2 regions of the Paenibacillus sp. ov031 genome follow, and region 1 is predicted to be linked to the other one. Evidence: riboswitches for the same ligand, from Rfam matches in the RefSeq annotation. Region 1 holds a riboswitch; the other holds the start of a gene.
What was found. Region 1 has a riboswitch for cyclic di-AMP ahead of BUA17_RS29310 (3D domain-containing protein). Riboswitches for the same ligand answer to the same signal wherever they lie in the genome.

Region 1 (11,235 bases):
ACACGAAGCTGCTCATAAAGGTTCATGCTTTTTTTTAGATAATTAGGATCGCCATCCAAGTGCAGCACTTTGCCAGGCATCTCGAAATAAGCGGGTTCTTGTTGAACAGACCATTCCTGAACCAAACCTTCACGATTGCGCTCGGCCTGTTCCATTCGATTCTGCTGCAGGAGTGAGAGCGTCTGATGTGCCTTCACATGGGCCTGCCTCGTCTTCGCACTCTGCGGTTCATAAGGAACCTGTATCAAATCGTCCACAGGGGAATCGGCTAACAGCCGGAACTCGGTCCCTTTAATGATGGCACCGTCCGACTGGAGGCCTTCCAACCGGAAAGTCACATCTCCACCGTATGACTTTCGAACGACCAAGTCTCCGATATTCATCAACATAATCACCTCTACCCCATCGTATGGGCAGAAACCCGGATTGGTTCATCCGAATTTTACAGAGCTGATCGTACCCCAGCTTCCCACATTACGGTACTGAGTGTCGCATACTCCTGCAGGCTCAATGTTTCTCCCCGTCTTGAAGGCTGAATACCGGCCTGCTCCAACAACTGATCAGCCTGTTCTCTGTTCTCCTTCGTGAAGAAACGGGCTTTCAGATTATTGGAGATGGTTTTTCTACGCTGCGCAAAGGAAGCCTGTACCACTTCGAAGTAATGTGCCTCGTCGGGAACTTCAACCGGTGGTTGTTCACGCACCTTTAACTTAATTACAGCCGATTCCACATTAGGCTGCGGAATAAAGACCGTGGGCGGAACAATACAGACCAATTCCGGCATACTGTAGTACTGAACCGCAATGCTCAAACTGCCATAGTCCTTTGATCCTGGTGCAGCAGCCATGCGTTCAGCCACTTCCTTCTGGATCATGACCACAATGCTGTCTACAGGCAGCTTCTCTTCGAGCAGCTTCATCATGATTGGCGTCGTTACATAATAAGGCAGATTGGCTACAACACTCACTTTATCTACCGTTCCAAAATCGGTATGGAACAACTCAGCTAGATCCAGCTTCAGCACATCCCCGTGATGCACACGAACGTTTGGATAAGGCTGCATCACTTCACCCAGAATCGGGATCAATCGCTGATCAATCTCTACAGCCGTTACAGGACCGGCTACCCGAGCCAGACGTTCTGTGAGTGCGCCGATCCCTGGCCCGATCTCAAGTGCGCCCTTGGACTCGTCCAGATCAGCTGCATTTACAATTTTGTTCAGTATATTTTGATCGATCAGAAAGTTCTGACCCAGGCTCTTCTTGAATGAAAATCCGTGTCTTTGAATAATTTCTTTGGTTCGTTTGGGTGTTGCAATTTCTACGGTTTCTTCCATGCCTTTCATACGCTCACAATCCTTCACGTTCAATTTGCGATAATGCTTCGGAGAACTCTTCCCGGGTAATCTGGAATACACTCAACCGCTTGTGGAACTGTTTGCCATTGCAATAACCTATGCCCAGCAGATTGCCCATCTCCATACGACGTGCAGCAGCCTGTGGGTGCACAATCAGTCCCGCCGCAATCAGATCCTCCCAATCGATCAAACTTGGTGCGCCTTCATATGATGTGTGTACACGTGCTAATGCATGACGAATCGCCTCCGGTGAAGCGTTCTCCACTCCGATGTCGCCTTTGCGCGTAGCATCTTCCTCCGGAATGAAAGCATGCTTGCAACCAGGTACTTTATTGGCGATGATTTTACGAATACGTTCACCAGCATGATCCGGGTCTGTCAGTACGATGACACCACGTCTCTCTTGAGCAAGTGCAATCCGCTTTAGAATGCGTTGGTTGATGGCCGACCCACCGGTCTCGATCGTATCTGCCTGAACCGCACGTCGAATGGCTACGGTATCGTCACGGCCTTCTACCACGATCACTTCTTTTATCATGTTCCATTTCTTCCTTTCTAACGCAAAAAGAAGAGGAATATCCCTCTTCTCTGCCAAACGGCGGGGGAGACTGAATTCAGACCCCTCCGCCGCATATTCCGCATGAATCATTCATGCTTATATTTTATAGCATTCCCATTTCAAAGTAAAACGATTTTAGTTCGCTTCCGGCTTCACCGGACCAATCACATATACCGTCTTGCCTTTCTTCCGTCCGAAGTTCAGGGCATGCTTCACACTATCATAATACACATCAATTTTGTTGCCTTTAATGGCACCACCTGTGTCTTCCGCACGACGGAAGCCAAGGCCCTCGATATACACCCACCAGCCAATCGGAATGATTTTGGGATCAACCGCAATGGTACGTCCCTCAGTTACCCGAGTACCTGAAGCTGTTTTTGTGCCGATACCAGGCTCTTCAGAAGAGTATGCCGTCATGGATACATTTTTCAAGACTTTTGAATATTTAAAAGAACTGCCTGAGACGGTAATTACTTTGCTGCCCGAGGCAGCGGTTTTCTTCGAGTTCGTGGTTGTTGCTGTTTTTGTCGTGGAAGTCTGCGCCGATACCGTCTGAATCACTGGCTCTTTCACAACAGGTTTGGCTTTGGTACCAATGGCAATCACTTTATCGACGCGATTCGTTGCGACCGATTTACCCACCATTTTTTTGGAGACCAATTCTCCATCCTGAAACACTTTTTCAATATGCTGTACAAGTGTGCCTTCTTTACCGCTCACAACGACACGATTGTCGCCTTTGTACAAGCTAGGGTCAGCCGTTTTGATCACTTTATAAGCAATCGGATGTTCCACTTCCACCGTACGCTTTGTTACCCGCACTACACGGATTTTCATATCCGCTTCAATAGTGGTTCCAAGCGCCGGATATACTTTGTCTTCACTTGCAATTTGAATACCTGATTTTTTAATCGCATCTTTTACCGATGAATCGGTTGTATACAGAGTCTTGGTGTCCCCGTCTGCCGTAATATTAACTGGAACGGCCCGCTCAATAACGATGCGGTCTCCATCTGTGATCGCCCCATTCAAGGGCATGGATACCTGATCGTGAGGGCTGACTGTGATTGACTGCTCCTCCAGCATTTCCTGAAGCATTCCTGTACGAGTCTCTACCGCTTGAGCTTTGCCATCAATAACCAGTGAAATTTGTTTCCCGGCCTGACCGTAAACGACTAACAAGATCATGATTGTAAGCGCAATTGAGAAAATCGCGATCAATGCCATTTGACGCAAGTTCTCATGCTTCCACCGCAACGCGAAAGACTTACTGGATGATCGTGACTCATGGGTCTCTTCTGGTTGGAATGTGCCCACTTCTCCGTCCTCCTTCATAGCCTCGCCGTCTAAAGTAATGCATGATGTCTTTGACGCGACTATACCAAATTTTCTACAGAACACAGATCGGACCAACATAATCCGGTTCTGCACCATGAATCAATCTTCGCAACATGATGTCATCCTCCTGAATACTTACCGTATGATGACCGTATTTCTTTTATTCAAAAACAAAAAAGCCAAAGAAAGAGTTTAAGAGGAACTCTTTCGTGGCTTCCGAATGATTCTGAATATCGGAAATTCATGCACGAGGTTGCCTCTCTTTTTCCGCTTGCGAGGTTAGCTGTCGGGTTCGGGCGAAAGAGAGCCGCCCTATCTCCGGTCATCCGCTCATGGCGGACGCCCTTGAATTCACCCCGAGACCCAAAGAAGAAATCAAATACGGCTTCGCAGATTCATACGCTGCTTTTGGGTCAGCGCATGTTGCGCATCGGCTGCAATCACTGATGTTTAAGCCCTATTGGTTCCCCCGCTCTCCGTTAACGGAGACTCAGCGAGACTGATTCATGAAAGTAATGTTGTTTCATCGGAAAGTGTCCCTTTGTTCATCCCCCGAACATCTGTCCAATTTTCCGCACAACAATTCACTGAAAAGATGATATCCTGTTTCTATGCATGTTGTAAAGCGTTGTTCAAGTACGTTTTTCTAAATATTTGGTTAAAATATTGTAATATTCTTGATTTATTTGGATCAAAAAGCAAATTAACTCCGCCTAACTCACTTTTTCACCCGTTTTGCTCGATCTTTTAACGAATCCCAAATCGTTCCATGGCATTTTTGGTCGTTATTGCTGCAATTTCCTCTATCGAAATGCCTTTAATTTCCGCAGCTGCTTCTGCAACCAGACGTACATGCGCTGTCTCATTTCGTTTTCCACGATAAGGGTGCGGTGTCAAATAAGGAGCGTCCGTTTCGATGAAAAATCGGTCCATAGGAACCTTCTCAAGTACCTCTTTGGGTTGCTTTGCATTTTTGAACGTGATTGGCCCTCCGAAGGAAAGATGAAAGCCTAAATCCAGACACATTTTCGCCGTTTCCCAGCTGCCAGAGAAGGAATGCATGACACCGCCTACTTCTCCAGCTTTCTCTTCACGCAGAATATTTACAATATCTTCATGCGCATCCCGGTTGTGAATGACAATCGGCATATTCAACTCACGGGCAAGACCAATCTGTTGTCGTAATACGCGATGTTGAACCTCTTTCGGTGAAGTGTCCCAGTAATAGTCTAGACCAATTTCACCGATGGCTACCACTTTTTCATGCTTGCATAAAGATGCAATCCATTCCAGATCACCCTCTTGCATTGTGATTGCATCCACTGGGTGCCAGCCTACGGCAGCATATATAAAATCATAGGTTTCAGCCAGCTTCATCGTGGTTGGAATGGTCTCCCGGTTAAAGCCCACATTAATCATGCGACCAACGCCTGCATCCACAGCACGCTGAATCATTTCCTCGCGGTCCTCGTCGAATTGTGGTGCATCCAGGTGTGTATGTGTGTCGAACAACATCATGCTGTATTTCTCCCTTCATGTCGAATAAACGACTATCTCTTTTTAATCCATCCTGCAGTCTTAACCAGAACATAACTATTACTAAATTGGATCATGTTTTTTTTATATTTCTTTCATTGTTTGTTGAGCACAACATGTAGAACGAACAAGTTCCTTCATATCTATATGTGCTCATTTTTAGGCAATCGGGTTGTATTCTAATTACTTTGATTACAAAATTATGTCGATCTACATGTACTCTCCATTAAAGCAGATTACTGTATCATGAAAAATAGCTCTTTTCGAAAGCTTTTTTACATCATGATTCTTGAACAGCATTACGCATCATTTAATGGGAGAAATAGGGGCGTATATGGGACGGTAATTCATGAACAATCGCATCCACCTTATTTTGCGGATAATACAAATGATGCTTTCCACGATGAAGACCACTAATTGAACGGACAATGTCGGACACCTCTGACAACTCATGTAACTTGTCTTGCCGATCAAGCAGCAGAATCTGCTTGTCCGTGGATTCATCCGGACGAAACACATCATACGGATTATCCGTTGGAAAATCAATTTCAAGATCATACTCGGGATTGAGACCAGCTACAGTGAAGGCTTCCCGAATCTCTTCAATCATGTTTACGTCGATCTGTTCAATCTCTACATACTTATATAATTTGCGATCTATAAATCGTTCGCATAACTCACTTAGAACAGCATCGTCCTCTTTGCGCCACTGCATAAATGCCGTCTGAATCAAAGCTTCGTCCAGTTGTAAATATTCATCCACCGATAGATCTCCAGCGAATAACTGGGGTAGTGGATCAATCATGAAGCGGAATTGAAAACCTTGCTGTATGAGACTTTTTGCCCGCTTAAATATTTGCCGCAATATAATTTCCGAACTTCGGGTAACCGGATGAAAGTAAATTTGCCAGTACATCTGGTACCTGGACATCAAGTAATCCTCCACGGCGTGCATGCCCGACTCCTTGACCACAATTCGTCCGTGATATGGACGCAGCATACGCAAGATACGGTCAAGGTCAATCGTCCCATAGTTTACACCTGTAAAGTAGGCATCCCGAAGCAAGTAATCCATGCGGTCCGCATCGAGCGGACTGGTAACCAAATTAACGACAATAGGTTGCTCATACGTTTTTTGAATAACAGAAGCCACTTTCTCGGGAAAATCAGGAGCATACCGTCTTAAGATCGCCCCTACTTCGGTATCACCTGTAATGATCCGACAAGTCCAATCCTCATGATTCATATCGAAAGCTTCTTCTATAGAGTGAGAGAATGGCCCATGTCCAAGATCATGGAGCAATGCTGCACAAAGGGCTACTGTTTTTTCCTCCTTTGGCCAATCTGAATAGTGACTTCTTTCGAATTGGGAAATAATCTTACGTGTAATTTCGTAGACGCCCAAGGAATGTGAGAAGCGGCTGTGCTCTGCACCATGGAAAGTAAGAAACGAAGTTCCCAATTGACGGATTCGGCGTAAACGTTGAAACTCGGGCGTGTTGATCAACTGCCATATAATCGGATCTTGCACATGGATATAATTATGTACCGGATCTTTAAACACCTTTTCTTCCGTTAAACGCTGTTCCATGTCTATTCACTCCTTTAAATATCGTTTGTATTTGTCGCTTTTCAGTATAATACCACCAAGGATTCGACAGGCTTTGACGAATCTTGTCGAATAAGGTAGTTTTGTCGTTTTCCAAATCGACAAAGATGACATTGATGTTTAAATACGAAAAATGGCTTCCAATCCCTTACCACTCGTAATCTTATCAAAAACAGCCTTTATTTTAAGCTAATTTTAAGGTTGACTGTTTTGGGAATCGTTGGTATGATGAGTATCATAAAACATAAAATAATGTCGAATAATGACAATGATCGTTAGCTGAGAGGAGCACTGATTATAATGATGAAATCAACAGGTATTGTAAGAAAAGTGGATGAACTGGGACGGGTAGTTATTCCAATCGAATTGCGCCGTACGCTCGGTATTGGTGAAAAAGATGCTCTTGAGATCTATGTTGACGGCGAGCGCATCATGTTGAAAAAATACGAACCAGCTTGTATCTTCTGTGGCAATGCAGAGAACGTTACTTATTTCAAAGGTAAAATTGTTTGTAACGAATGTATTTCCGAAATCCCTGCACCTGTGACAAAATAAGAAATATCAGGTATAATGGTCTTATTAAATTGTTATTTCTAACCTTTTTATATTCCTTGATCGCCTTCCCGGTGTGAACCCCACCGCTGGAAGGTATTTTTTTGCTTTATTATTGGTTTTCATTACCCAAAAAATCGAGCTACGAGTCTGTTCAACTCCAAATAGAAGAGCGGTGACGTTCGTAATATAATTTTTTCTCCGCTCTGCTCATTTTCATATTCCATTAAGGTTGGATCTAAGGTCCCTTTAAGTTTATGTTCCCTATTCCAGCATATTTTTGTTGATTCGTTATTAAATTAAAGCGTTATATACATCTCGTTTCGTCAAACCTCGATCCGTTGCCGTTTTCTTCATCGCATCTTTACGACTAAGTCCTTCATTCTCATAATGGCTCACATGATCCTCCAAGGACAGCAGTTGCCACCAGGCTTCCCGCTCCGCCTTACGCTCTTCTTCCCTGATACCTTCTACAAGCAAACAATATTCCCCAAGTGGCGGGTGTTCCTCAAGCCATTCTATGCAATCTTGGATACTGCCTCTCGCGAACTCCTCATGACGTTTCGTTAGTTCACGTGCCAGTACGATCGACCGATCACCCAGAATCTCTTCGAGATAAGCCAAAGTTTTACGAATACGGTGAGGGGACTCATAAAATAGCAACGTACCGTTGGACTCATTAAAAGCTTCCATCACTTTTCGCATGTCTTTTTTCTCCCGCGGCAAAAAGCCGCCGAATGTGAAACGCTCCGTCGGTAAACCAGATACGATCAGAGCTGATAACGCCGCATTGGCTCCAGGGATGGGAATGACCGTAATTCCAGCTTCAAGCGCAAGTTTTACAAGATCGGAACCAGGGTCGGAAATGGCCGGCAGACCGGCATCACTGACGAGTGCCAAATTTTTTCCTTCTATTATATAGCGTATTAGTTCAGGCCCACTAGCTCCCTTATTATGCTCATGGTAACTGAACAACATCGATGGTGTAATTTCAAAATGGGTAAGCAGCTTTCGGGTCTGACGTGTGTCCTCCGCTGCAATGATGTCACAGCTCTGCAATGTTTTAATTGCTCGAAATGTCATATCGTCCAGATTACCGATTGGTGTTCCTACCAAGTATAGTTTACCGGCACCACCCGACTGCTCCGCGTAGCTCTTCTGAATATGCAATGTCATCTATAACCCTCCTTCCGTTGTTCGTTGTGCATGCTGCGCACCGTAATATATGTCCATGATTTCTTCGCAGTATTTCCCTTCTTCATTGTAAACAATCAGTGGTGGAAGCATGCGTACCTCCGGTTTCCCATCCTTGAGCGCTTCAATCAACACCATATTGGCTTCCAAATGAGCACGGGGATGTACCATCCGAATCCGCTTTGGTTCAAGTTTGTACTCACGCATCAGAGTGATGATCTCTCCTAAACGCTGCGGACGATGAACCATGGATACTTTACCGCCATTGCGCACCAGTCGATTACAGGCCTGAATGACTTCCTCCAGCGTACACCCGATTTCATGGCGTGCCATTGCCTGATGAGTGTTCATCTTGAGGTCACTTCCATTCAAGGGCATATACGGAGGGTTAACCGTTATAGCATCGTATACAGCATGGCCCGTTTCTTTCACGAGTTCACGCAAATCACCTTCATGGATCGTAATGGATTCTTCCAATGCATTCAGTTGAACGCTGCGACGTGCCATATCTGCCAATCGCGGCTGAATTTCAATGCCTTCCAGACTCGCCTGCGTTCGTGTGGTCAACAGAATGGGAACAACCCCATTGCCTGTACACAAATCAAGCACACGACCCCGTTTCGGTACTGAAGCAAATCGGGCCAACAATACGGCATCCATCGAAAAACTAAACACTTCATCACTTTGAATAATCTTCAAATCATGAGAGAGCAAATCGTCGATTCGCTCCGAATCTTGCAATTTTACTGATATTTCTGTCATATGATACACTCATCCTCCGGTACTCTATATCTCAGACAAGGTTCTTAACCTTGAAAAAAAACCGTAGGGGATCCCTACGGTCACTTCATTTATTCAAAAAAGACAGGCAGAACAGACAATCGCCTTCCGTCCGCAAATGTCCATAATAGACATTGCAGATATGGAATCCTTCGTGATACAACCGAGCCAGATTATCATATCCTTCACCTACAACATCTTCACCAGTAGCTGGACCCGCAGGCCTTGCTACCGGAGCGAGCGCCGATGCGATGGGCAAATCTGCCGGGGCCTCACGCTTCAGCAGTTTGCGTAACTGCTCATTCTCGATGGTAAGCCGCTGATTATCTTCAAGCAGCTCTTTAACAATCATTTTTAACTCTCCTAAATCACTGTGCAACTGACCCAATTGGGTTTCCATTTCATGAATGTGCGTAAACAGATTTTTCTTTTCCAAGTTTCCACCCCGAAGCAACCTTTATGGTTTACTTGATAACGACGTCATCCAGCGGAAGTTCTTTGACTTTACTGATGTCGAACAGTTGAACATGGACTGTGCGATTACCGGCATTGATGCCGACAACTTTTCCTTCACCCAAAGAGGTGACGACCAACTTGCCTACAGCCGGCAATTCTTCTCTCACACTTTCATAGTTATCATGCTCAAATTTCAGACAACACATGAGTCTTCCGCACAACCCGGAAATTTTCGTCGGATTCAGTGACAGGCTCTGATCTTTAGCCATCTTGATTGATACCGGCTCAAAGTCTCCCAGCCAGGAAGAACAACATAATACTCGGCCGCAAGGTCCGATCCCTCCAAGCATCTTTGCTTCATCACGTACACCGATCTGTCTCAGTTCGATCCGTGTCCGGAAAATGCTTGCCAGATCCTTGACCAGCTCCCGGAAATCCACTCTTCCTTCAGCTGTAAAATAAAAAATAATTTTATTGCGATCAAACGTAAATTCCACATCGACCAGCTTCATTTTGAGGCCGTGGTCTTTGATTTTATTTAAACAAGTACCGAATGCTTCTTTTGCTGCACGCTTGTTCTCATCTACGACACGGGCATCTGTCTCGCCCGCCACCCGGATGACCTTTTTGAGCGGCAACACCACATCAGACTCGCCTACTTCTTTCTTGCCGACGACAACCTTACCGTACTCTACCCCCCGCGCTGTCTCCACGATAACGCAGTTTTCTTTTTCAATGGGAAGGTCCAGGGGATCGAAGTAATAAATTTTGCCCGCTTTTTTGAAACGGACACCCACTACACTGTACAAAAAATTAACCCCCTCGTAAGCCAATCCCACTTCGTCTGAAGCCCTGTCTTCTTAGGGAACCCGCCGAAGTTATAACCGTTTGCATATGATTGGAACAAAATCTGTCCTCTCCCAGTCTTATGCCAAACCGATCAAAAATTGCTCCAGACAAAGCTGGCCATTGACATTGAAACGCAATTTTTTTCTGCATGCTGCGGCCATATCCATGTAGGAAACCCACTGCTCGGTGCTGCGGGTATGGGCCAACTGAGACAGCATGTCCAACTGATCTATAAAAACGATATGTTCATGCCTACCATACTGGACATACAGCATATCCCTGAACCATAAATGGAACAGGCTAAGCATCGTATCCAGGTGTTCTGAGAGTCCGGTTTTAAAAAGCTTCTGCTGTGCAGAGATCAATGATGTACTTCCTCTACCCAGGGACTCCTTCCCTAATTGTAACATTACGTTTCTAATTTCTGCAAACCAATTCTGCTGGAGAATTTCTCTACATGCTTCCAGTCCTGACGCTAAATGGACGGCAGAGCGAGCCAGATTGGCAGGGTGCCCTTCCGCAATCAGCGATTGCAGCATCTCTTCCGGATTCAGAGCACTGAAAGGAACCAATTGAGAGCGTGAACGAATGGTGGGCAACATCGCCTGTCCATTATCCGTAATCAAAATGCCTACCGCGGGCACCTGAGGTTCTTCCAGAAACTTCAGCAAACTGTTGGCCGCTTGAACAGTCATTTTCTCGGCCTGTTCAATAATATATACTTTGGGATGCCCCGCCTCTGATCGGTACGAAAAGATACGCTGCAGATCCCGAATTTGATCAATTTTAATGTTATTCCCATCCGGTGCAAGCATGGTTAGATCCGGATGATTTCCATGTTCCACCTTACGACATTCAAGACACTGTCCGCAGGCATCATCTTCAAGCTCTGTACAGAATATTGCTTTGGCAAATGTGATCGCCGTCTGCAATTGTCCACTGCCGGATGGTCCGCTAAACAAATAGGCATGACTTATGGCATGACGTCTCAAACTGCTCTGT
Region 2 (11,235 bases), on a different contig from region 1:
CCGTACTCATTACCCAATTATTTCCGTTATTAATCAATCGTCACCGATAAAATATGTCACACTTCAGCCTTTCAAAGGAATCGATCCTTAATTTCAGGTGTAGGCAGCATGCACGCTTCATCTTTACCGAACCAGCGATATCGGTTGCGAGCTACAGTGTTATATATGGCATTTCGAATAAATTTCGGTACAATAATCAACACGTACAATAATGGATAAGGGAATTTCAAACCTTTGGCCAGACGCAGCGCTGCGGTTGAACGTGTATAATATTTTCCATCCTCAATGAGTACAAAAGTATCCATGCTGTCCGTGGACAGATTGCCCTTCTCCAGCAATTTTTTCGCTACATCCGATTGGAGTGATGCAAAATGATATTTCCCCTCAGGGTCACGCTTGATAATCCACTTCGTTAATCCTTGGCAGAAATGACAGACTCCGTCCACAAGCACAATCGGGTGTCCCTGATGCTGATCCGTTTGATTTACTGTCATAATCGTGGCCTCCTCATGTGTGCTATTAGCATAACTTACCCGTTTTGAGTCATCTCGGTCGCTTTTTCACATTTTATTTAAGTATAACGGAAAATAGAAAAAGAGCGCAGGGTCTATGCCCACGCTCGTATCTGTTTTGGCAATTACTCGGCAATTGCCTTTTCCATCCATTGGTCGTCGATCATCTGTTGGTGCAGGTCACCAGCCCACTGGTCCATGCATTTGCAAATGAAATCTTTGCGACATACCGGACAAGGTGTTTTCTGTAGACGGCTGATATTGGTCAGCTTCCATTCCGGGGAATGGGAGTAGAATACACGGCATTGTGTACCGTCTACCAATTTCATTTTAAATTCATACAATCCGTCTTCCTTGTTGCCACTAGCTAATTCTAAATTTGCAATACGCGGTCTATAAGACATGGATATCACCTGTTAATTCAAATTTGGTTCATGCATTGACACTTCTTAGTACTAAATCATATTAAAGAAATTTTAGTTCGATGTCAACTCACGCACATTTACCCACCAAATAGAATATCAAGAATGGTACCCACCTGACCCTGTTTTTTCCCTTTCAACACATCCGGATCGAATACTTCTACATATCCACAGGAAGAACAGGCGACGAAGAGATAATGATTGTGCTGAATATCAAACATTTTGCTAAGTCCTGCTCCTGACATGGATACTTCCTTAATATTGCAATCCGTACCCCTGCATTTGGTACATACAAATCGTCGTTCTATCATCTCTTCAATACTCATTGTCGTTCCCCCTTATTCGAATGTATGACTTCAAGCAAGAGTAGATTATGTAAAATAGTACGCTGTTCAACATGCAATCTCCTGCATCTCATCTGTATTATAAAATACAAAACCCTGCCGAAGGCCAGCAGGGTCTTGTACTCGAACATCAGGTATCCAAAGATACCCTGCTCTATATGTTCCCTTTACTCCTACGAGTCAGGTCTTAAACTACATTAAGTACCACATCAATATTGCCGCGTGTTGCTTTGGAGTAAGGACAGAAATCATGTGCCTTGCGTGCAAGATCCTCTGCTTGACTGTGATCCACGCCAGGCATGCTCACATCCAAACGTACAGACAGTTGGAAACCATCATCTGCCGGATCTTTGCCGATGGATACATTACTTGTGACCACCACATTCTCCAATTTCACGCCTGCTTTGCGTGCCACATTGGCAAGAGCACTTTCATAACATGCACCGTATCCCGCTGCAAAGAGCTGCTCAGGATTGGTTCCTTCACCACCGGAGCCTCCAAGTTCTTTTGGCATTTTCAGATCATGCTTGAGCACGCCATCCGAAGAAGCCACCGAACCTGTACGTCCACCTTTAACTGTCGCTGTTGCTGTATATAAAGCTTCCATTAAGAATCTCTCCTTCACCTATAAGATTTTTGTTGCCTACAATTCAATTTAAACTTCTGGCTCATTTTGAAACGTTGTTGCTCCTTATTCAGCTTTTACATCTTTATCTTTTTCATGCATTGAGGATGAACACAGGTAATTTATCCAGGGTTGGGTAATATACTAAGGCACAATTCACTCTCCGGTAAATTTTGTCCTCATACACAAAAGTTGCACTAGACAAAAATAATTGAAGGAGTACAATGTAAGTATCAACATAAACGTTTAGACATATGTGAGGTCGTTTAATTACGCTTTTAAGATTTTGGTTTCAATGTTCCAATTTAATCAAAGGAATGACACCGTTCCTCTTCATATAGAATATCAATACTTCAAAGTCGGGTGATTATATTATGAGTAAAAAAAATCCGTTCAACACTCCTTCAAATGAGCCATTGGCTGCGGGCATGGCCCCATCTCTCGGGGAAGCCCACAGCTCCATGAAGGTGCCTCAGAACGCTGCTTGGTGGAAAAAGTTCCTTGCTTTTGTTGGACCGGGTTACCTCGTTGCCGTTGGATATATGGATCCCGGGAACTGGGCAACGGATATTGCCGGTGGTTCACAATTCGGTTATACGTTATTGTCCGTTATTCTGATTTCGAACTTAATGGCTGTTGTGTTACAGTCTCTCGCTGGCAAGCTCGGGATTGTCACAGGACGGGATTTGGCGCAAGCCTGCCGCGAACGATTTAGCATGCCTGTTGTAATCGTGTTATGGATTTTGTGTGAGCTTGCGATTGCAGCCACCGACCTTGCCGAGGTTATTGGTTCAGCCATCGCGCTCAAGCTGCTGTTCAACATCCCCATGTTATACGGCGTCATTATTACCGCTGTCGATGTACTGGTCATTCTTTTGCTGCAAAATAAAGGCTTCCGCGCATTGGAATCCCTCGTAATTGTACTAATGGCTACCATCGCCCTCTGCTTCGGGATTGACCTGTTTCTCGCTAAACCGGATATGGGTGGCGTCATGCATGGTTTCGTACCGAATGTTGAGATTTTGCAAAATCCAGCTATGCTCTACATCGCCATCGGGATTATCGGTGCAACCGTGATGCCCCATAATCTGTATCTGCATTCTTCCATTGTGCAGACCCGTCAGATTGAACAGACGCCAAAAGGAAAAAAAGAAGCGATTCTGTATTCCACCATGGATTCAACCATCGCTTTAACGCTAGCTCTGTTCATTAATGCAGCCATCCTGATTGTGTCTGCTGCCGTGTTTCATAGTGCGGGTATGACCCAGGTTGCGGAAATTACAGATGCTTACCATCTGTTGACACCTTTGCTGGGAACCACTATCGCCAGCATCCTGTTCGGTGTAGCCCTGCTGGCTTCAGGCCAAAACTCAACACTCACCGGCACGTTGTCCGGACAGATTGTAATGGAAGGCTTCCTGAACATTCGTATTCCAGCGTGGCTTCGTCGACTGGTTACACGTCTGATCGCTATCATCCCGGCCGTCATCGTAACAGCCATTGCTGGAGAGCACGGAACAGAAGAACTGTTGATTCTTAGCCAGGTTGTGCTGTCTCTGCAGCTACCCTTTGCCGTCATTCCGCTGGTAATGTTTACGAGTGACAAAAAAAGCATGGGGGCTTTTGCCAACAAGCTGTGGCTCAAAATCATCTCCTGGATCATTGCCGGAGTTATCGTTGTCCTGAATGTGTATCTGATTATCCAGACCATTCTGTTGTTCTAGGTTAAACGGAACTACGCGGTATTTTGTCTAAATCAAAAAGGCTGATCAACTCAAGTAACGTACCCCTTGAGACGATCAGCCTTTTATATGTTTGAGCAGCAGCCTAATTATACCGATTAGATCTTAAATACTGCTCTTATTTAGTTGTCTGAATTTTGAGTTACCATTAACAATGGAAGAAGTTCCTCCAGTGATTCAATAGTCCAGTCTGGACGCTCTGCATCCGCAAGCTCCGGCTGGAATCTACCATAACCCTGCAAAATCCGGATCGTGTGCATACCCAGCTTCTTAGCCGGAATAATATCATTATCAATCCTGTCGCCGATCATGACCGCTTCCTCAGGTTTGCATCCCGCCTGTTTCAACGCTACAGCATACAATTCAGGATCAGGCTTGGACACTCCTTCTTCAGCCGAACAGGCCAGCACATCCACATACTTGCGCAAGCCGTAGCTATCCAGCCGATTTTCCGTCCCCGGACTCTGATTGGCAATGATACCAATCTTATAGTGTTGCGACAACGTCTGGAGAACAGCGTCGGCTGACGCAAAGGGGCGCTCAAGCTCTTTGCGGAACTTTAGCTTCTCCTGTATCTGTTCCCGGTGCCCCTCATCGCTGATAAGGGTACGAATAGCCAATTTCATCGGCCATTGCTCGTAATTTCGGTAAGAGGCGGCAAATATATCTCGCACCGTCTGCATCTCCACCTGATAACCGAGCGCACAAGCTTCACGAACGAACTGACCGATAATATCATCTACCGGCTCCCATTCGTCCACGAGCGTATCCCCCACATCAAAGAACAACCATTGTATTCCACGTACATCCGGCACGCCTATTCCTCCTCGTTAGCCACAGGAAATCCATATCCCTATTTCCCAAACCATAAAAAAGAAGACCCACCAACATGCATGAGTCTCCTCAAGTTTCCGTTTATTTATGATTTCAATTATAACAGGCAGCTGACACTGGATCAATCACAGGAATAGTACTAGCCACTAGCCATTCAGTAGAAACCCAACTTCCCCATTCAAGGAATATACAATACGGTCTGCTCCCATTCCCCGATAGATCCCTTTGGGGTGGCTTTGTTCCGTAATGACACACAGGGACTTGGATGTCCAGGAGCGGCAGATCTGCAAATATCGACAGGTCAGGTTTAGGCTATTTTCAAAAATAAAAACATTGCCGACACTACCTTGCGGCAAAAACCATTTCTGAGCAGCAGCTGTGTTCATGCGAATGACATGCTCCACACCGATTCTCCGGAGCCTGCGCTCTTCCCCTGCACTGTTGGTCAGAACGGCAAACGGCATTTTTTTGTACATCAGCAATTTGATAAATTTACGTCCTGCTTCATTTGGAGCAGTCACTAAGATCATCTCTTTATCCATCATTCGTTCCTCCCTTGGCGTGAAAAGACAACAAAAAAGAAGCGTGGGGGACCAAGGCCTCCCGGACGCTTCTTCAATAATCCATAGCAAAAAGACACTATGAACCAGCGTACGGCTTGTTGCCTCTCCCTTTAACGCTTACGAGGTTAGCTGACGGATTCGGGCGCGAGAGTCGCCCTATTTCCGGCTGTCACCGGAAAATTCACCCCATGGATGCCTACTGTCCTAGACAGTTCATCCTGTTGGTTCCCCCGTTTCCCACCCATGAATGAATGGAAACTCAGCGATTAAAACATCGTTCTTTTATAATCATTAATCAGAGCGATATTATCGTTTGTTTCGTTTTTCATGTAAAATTTAATTTAAATTGGAATTACGATATGAATCATACACCCGTGCCATATTGGTGTAAAGTCTGCGCAGATCACCGAATCGACGGATTTTTGCCATTTCACATCAATAATAGCGCTTACAACGTATCCATTCTCTACCCATCTCATCAAAGCTCTCTAATTCTCTCTTTAGCGAAATTCAGGTAGCAAATCAGTCACAGATCATACACGACAGCTTCAAATTAAGTTAAAAAAGCAATATTAATTTTGCATTATTTAATTGTAATCAATATAATAGAAGAAAGAAGAATATGAAATGGAGGCGATTTTCATGTCAGTCTACGACTACAAAGTAAACACCCTTCGCGGTCAGGAAGTTGAAATGTCCAACTATCGTGACAAAGTACTGCTTATCGTGAATACAGCAAGCCAATGCGGCCTCACACCTCAATTCAAAGGTCTGCAAGAGCTTCAGGATAAGTTTAAAGACTCCCCATTCGAAGTTCTTGGTTTTCCAAGCAACCAGTTTGCACAGGAAAAAGGCTCTTCTGATGATATTGCCGAGTTCTGCCAGATGAACTATGGTGTTAGCTTCCCGATGTTTGAGAAGATCGATGTGAATGGTTCAAGCGCTCACCCTCTTTTCCAGCACCTTACCAAAGAAGCGCCAGGCGTACTCGGCTCCAAAGCCATCAAATGGAACTTCACCAAATTCCTTGTGGATCAGAACGGACGTGTTCTGAAACGGTATGCTCCCAAAACAACACCTGATAAAATTGAAGCGGACATCAAAGATTTGCTTAAATAACAAGTAAAGGCCATCCGACCCCAGCAGACAGAATGAGCATGCATTCAGGGGAAACGGGTGACCTTTTTTTGTCTGGCCCATCTGTACTGTAAATAAAACAAAAAAAAGAAGCTTCCCATACGGGAAGCTTCTTCTTTATCGTTCTTATGATGCGGTCGAGAGGACTCGAACCTCCACGGGTATACACCCACTACCCCCTCAAGATAGCGTGTCTGCCATTCCACCACGACCGCATGTCGTAAATAATCGGCAACAAAATTGATTATACCCGGTTCATGTTTAAAAGTAAAGCATTTTTCTAAATATCATTTTAACTGCGCTTTTCCTTCCATAAATCGTATAATCTCGTCATTTTCTCCTACGAAGTGCATATGATTAAATTTAATCCCGTTTGTATACCCGATTAGGCCGATCACTCTACTTTATTTGTATTACCATCCTTCATATCCCTTAGTATAAAGTAACTCATAAAGTTATATAAAATAACACTAAATAGATTTAATATTCAAAAAACAAAGAAACTATTGACAAAAAGCGGATATTTATGTGAATATATATATCATATAATTCGGATTTACAAACATATAGCGAACCAAAAAGGAGTATAAATGTTATTTAACATAACATTTAACGAACCGTAGGAGGCGAAAGATTGTGAACCGTGGGAATAAGCTGCTCGATTATGTCAAACTGCTTGATTCCTCTATCCAGGTCGGAGGGTTCACCCATTCCTTCGGTATGGATGCCCATATCGCTGAAGGTACCATTCGTAGTGTTGAAGATCTCGAATCATTCATGCGCTGTCAATTGCATCCCAGCATCGTGCGTCTGGAAGGTATGGCGATTAAAGGCATATACACCGCCGCAGATCACAAGGACGCATGGCGTACAGCCCTCATCGACAAACTCGTTCATGTCCAGCGCACCCCAGTCAATCTTAGAGAACATGCCTCCATTATGGGCAAACGACTAATTAAGCTAGCTCGCGCACTACACCCCTGGATTGATTTTAGCCATCTCGAACAAACGCTGGCTAAGTATGAATCTGTTGGCTGTCTCCCCACTGTTCACGCCTGGATTAACCACCACCTCGAAATCCCTGTCGAGGAGGCGGTCCTTGGTTATCTGCATTCAGCCATGAGTGCCTGCATAACCGAAGCCTCCAAAGTGATTCCCCTTAACACCGATACAACCCAGGACCTGCTGGTTCGCCTGGCCGCAGACCTGGAGCATGAATGGGATACCGTCAGCGCCTCCGCTGCGGATGGACCGGTACAACCGACCTCATTGTCCATGAAAACGTTGTTTCCAAGCTTTCACATGCTTGGAGCAGGGCTTCACGCATACAGAGCCTAATTCCCATCCCCTTTTTCTTCACACAACCCACCTCCTCACACAGTAAAATATAAAAAAACACGCCGCAACCTCATTGCTGGCGTGTTTTTTATGTCATTTATTTTGTCTATTTAACGCATTTACGCCATTTAACATATTAAAATACACTTATTTCCGTCTTTTTTAATTGTTAGATGACGCAAATGCGTATATAATAAAACATACAGCTCGCATATCTATATATTTTACACCAAGAATAACCAGCTGAACACTACATTCCAACGAGGGGTGAACCCTTTTGAACAAAAAGAAACCTGTGACTCCTTTCGGATGGGCCATTAAACGACGACTAACCGAACTCCAGGTCGACCAAAAGACATTTTGTGAACAGTATGGCATTCCGCCATATCGTCTGTCCAATCTCATTCACGGTACCCGCAAAGCAACCCGGTTCAGGAACCAGGTCGCAGACATCTTGGAAATTCCAGATGATTTAAGATAAGATTTCTGCCAAGGAGGAGCTCATTTCATGAGATACTTAATATCCGATCTGGAGAGATTATCGTTCCAGTCCATTCAACACCAACTTATCATCGTCGATCACAACTGGATCATTCGAAGCTGCAACACCGCTTGGCAACATGGACTTGGGCAACTGCTTCCCAAACAGAGCGTAACAAGCCCCTCCAGAACAGCACCTGAACCGCCTCATTACCTTCATCTTGTAGAGGGGTGGACATTACGCGAGGAGAAAGCAAAAAATGCGAAGATTGTTCAGGAGTTGAAAAGTATCACTGCACCTTTTAAAGACAGTTATACATACGATATCTCCGTTCAAACTGCTCACAGCGAACAGCGATGGTTCCGTATGGAACTCACCCCATTGATTCAGGCCGACCCATCCCTGCTGTCTGATCTTGCACTGATTGCACACACGGATGTTACCGAACAGAAACAGACAGAACGCCAATTGAAGAAGGCTCTGTCTGAAGTACGCACTTTGCGTGGACTGCTTCCCATCTGCGCTGTCTGCAAACAGATTAAGGATGAACAGGACAGCTGGAACTCTGTTGAAAGTTATTTGGAGAAGCACACCCATGCCGAATTCACTCATGATATCTGCCCGGATTGCATCCGAAGACTATATCCGAAGTACTCCAACATTCTGGACAAGCGCTCCTGAACTCATCCTACGCCATGAACCTTAGCTACACAGACAGATGGTGCTCAAACTGCGACATATCCAGCTCTCGCGGTTTTCCTTGCAGTGCAATTGCCCCTTTGTCCATTACATAGATATAATCTGCAGCACCGCGTACAAAATCAATGCTTTGCTCCACCAGCAAGATGGAGATCTCACCCTTTTCCTTAATTTGCAAAATGACCTGCCGGATGTCCTCTACGATGGAAGGCTGAATACCTTCTGTCGGTTCATCCAGAAGCAATAATCCCGGCCGAGAAGCCAGCGCGCGGGCAAATGCCAACTGCTGTTGCTGCCCACCACTCAAATCACCACCCTGCCGCCCATACATCGTGGCAAGCACCGGAAACATCGCTAGCACATCCTCTGGGAACGTCTTCACCCCTGCAGCACTCGTCTCCAGACCCAGCAACAGATTTTCTTTTACCGTAAGCTGCGGGAATATTTCCCGCCCCTGCGGCACATATCCAATCCCCGACCTGGCCCGTTTGGCCGGATCGTGGGTGGATAATTCCTGACCTTTCCACTGAATACTTCCCTTGCGCGTTTTAAGAAGCCCCATCAACGTCTTCATCAAGGTGGTTTTCCCTACACCATTACGCCCCATCAGGCATACTACCTGACCTGGCTCGACATCCAGATTCACACCGCGCAGCACATTACTTTCCCCATAGCCGGACTCAATTCGTTGCAGCGACAGCATGGTCATCCCTCCTTTTGCCCAGGTACACTTCAGCCACTCTCGGATCTTCCTGCACTTCCGCCATCGTACCTTCCTTAAGAAGTTTGCCTTCATGCATCACCGTCACTTTGGCTGCATACTCGCGGACGAATTCCATATCATGCTCCACTACCACAACAGACCTTTCTCGCGCAATCTCCTGCAGTAGGCGACCCGTCTTGTGTGTTTCTTCGTCCGTCATCCCCGCTGCCGGTTCATCCAGCAGCAATACACGGGGTTCCTGCAGCAGTAGCATGCCAATCTCAAGCCACTGCTTTTCCCCATGTGATAGAGCACCTGCACGTGCGTCCACACGGTCCTGCAGACCAACCTGGAGCGTAATCTGCTCCATTGCCGGACTTATTTTTGAATAGCGTTGAATACCCAGAGCCTGTAAAGGAGAACGACGAGTCTCCGCAGCCAGCGTCAGGTTCTCCTGCACGGTCAGACCAGCAAAGATCGATGGAGCCTGGAACTTGCGCCCTACCCCTTTTCGAGCAATCTGGTGCTCCTTCAGACGTGTCAGATCCGTACCATCCGCCATCTTCACTGTACCGGACAAGGGCTTGGTTTTGCCGCAAATCACATCCAGCATCGTTGTTTTTCCAGCACCATTGGGGCCGATCAGAAAATGCAGATCATGTTCATGCAGCTTCAGATCCATACCTTTGACCGCAACAAAACCGCCAAATGCCACCGTGATTTCCTCGGCGACCAGAACTACCGGAACGTCAGTAGACTTTTGGTTTTTCCTGACTGACTGGAACATGCACAACCTCTCCTCTCCGTTTCAGCAAGCGCACCACATGACGATATACACCAACAAGTCCATTCGGCATGAACAAGACCACTGTTACAAAGAGCCCACCAATGACAAACAACCAACCTTCCGGATAAGCTTCACTGATGCCCGTTTTGGCTGCGTTCAGTACCACAGCTCCGATTACCGCACCAATCAGCGTCCCACGCCCGCCCAAGGCAACCCATAATACCATTTCAATTGATGGCACGATTCCCATCATGGAAGGTGAGATGATCCCTACCTGGAGCACAAATAACATACCTGCGATTCCCGCCAACGCTCCGGAAAGGGCGAAAGCCAGCGTCTTGAACCCTGCCGGGTCATAGCCAAGAAAGCGAACCCGATTCTCCCCATCCCGCGCAGCTTCAAGCACCTGACCAAACCTGCTGTTCACAACCCGGCGACAAAGCAGGTAGGCGAGCACCAGAACAGCAAGCGTTATATAGTAGAGAGCAATCGTTGTCCCTGCCGAATGAAGGGTAAAACCAAAGATCGCGTTATATCCCGTTATACCATTGGTCCCTCCCGTCCATTCCTGTTTGCCCACAAATAACGTTACGGTAATGAGGACTAACGCTTGGGTCAGGATTGTAAAATACACACCGGTGATCCGGTTACGGAACGTGAACCACCCCAGGGCAAAGGCCAGCAATGCCGGAAGGGCAATGCCCAGCAATAGCGCCACTGGGAATGACCTGAACGGCTCCCAGAACCACGGCAGACCACTAAGACCACTCCATCCCATAAAGTCTGGAAGTGTTGTACCGCTGGCTTGCAGCTTCAGATACATCGCCATGGCGTACCCACCAAGTCCGAAGAATACACCATGGCCCAGACTAAGCACCCCTCCATATCCCCAGATCAAATCCAGACCGATCGCCAGAATGGCCAGTGCCAGGAATTTCGCCAATAGACTAAGCCGGAATTCCGTGGAAATGAGTGGAGCAAGACACATCATGATCAGGACAACCGCCCAGATGATCTTCATTTTCAGACTACCCGTCTTGAGAAGTGC

Region 2: another riboswitch for cyclic di-AMP. It lies ahead of BUA17_RS16420 (HAD family hydrolase); the one in region 1 lies ahead of BUA17_RS29310 (3D domain-containing protein).

The regions. Positions count from the first base shown of each region.
Region 1 is NZ_FRDO01000012.1:8,137-19,371, reverse strand. Features, by position in the region: gene yabG (sporulation peptidase YabG) at 1-383, opposite strand, end outside; gene rsmA (16S rRNA (adenine(1518)-N(6)/adenine(1519)-N(6))-dimethyltransferase RsmA) at 443-1,345, opposite strand; gene rnmV (ribonuclease M5) at 1,350-1,895, opposite strand; gene BUA17_RS29310 (3D domain-containing protein) at 2,052-3,236, opposite strand; cyclic di-AMP (ydaO/yuaA leader) riboswitch at 3,510-3,763, opposite strand; gene BUA17_RS29305 (TatD family hydrolase) at 4,005-4,775, opposite strand; gene BUA17_RS29300 (HD domain-containing protein) at 5,104-6,384, opposite strand; gene BUA17_RS29295 (AbrB/MazE/SpoVT family DNA-binding domain-containing protein) at 6,703-6,957, shown strand; gene rsmI (16S rRNA (cytidine(1402)-2'-O)-methyltransferase) at 7,249-8,130, opposite strand; gene BUA17_RS29285 (tRNA1(Val) (adenine(37)-N6)-methyltransferase) at 8,131-8,910, opposite strand; gene yabA (DNA replication initiation control protein YabA) at 8,996-9,364, opposite strand; gene BUA17_RS29275 (PSP1 domain-containing protein) at 9,393-10,193, opposite strand; gene holB (DNA polymerase III subunit delta') at 10,311-11,235, opposite strand, start outside.
Region 2 is NZ_FRDO01000003.1:545,570-556,804, forward strand. Features, by position in the region: gene BUA17_RS16390 (thiol-disulfide oxidoreductase DCC family protein) at 72-494, opposite strand; gene BUA17_RS16395 (hypothetical protein) at 638-916, opposite strand; gene BUA17_RS16400 (zinc ribbon domain-containing protein) at 1,015-1,260, opposite strand; gene BUA17_RS16405 (organic hydroperoxide resistance protein) at 1,466-1,885, opposite strand; gene BUA17_RS16410 (Nramp family divalent metal transporter) at 2,332-3,627, shown strand; gene BUA17_RS16415 (HAD family hydrolase) at 3,768-4,460, opposite strand; gene BUA17_RS16420 (HAD family hydrolase) at 4,626-5,024, opposite strand; cyclic di-AMP (ydaO/yuaA leader) riboswitch at 5,142-5,317, opposite strand; gene BUA17_RS16425 (glutathione peroxidase) at 5,685-6,161, shown strand; tRNA gene BUA17_RS16435 (tRNA-Leu) at 6,312-6,394, opposite strand; gene BUA17_RS16440 (urease accessory protein UreF) at 6,816-7,517, shown strand; gene BUA17_RS16445 (hypothetical protein) at 7,795-7,998, shown strand; gene BUA17_RS16450 (nitrogen regulation protein NR(II)) at 8,026-8,679, shown strand; gene urtE (urea ABC transporter ATP-binding subunit UrtE) at 8,705-9,400, opposite strand; gene urtD (urea ABC transporter ATP-binding protein UrtD) at 9,378-10,187, opposite strand; gene urtC (urea ABC transporter permease subunit UrtC) at 10,150-11,235, opposite strand, start outside.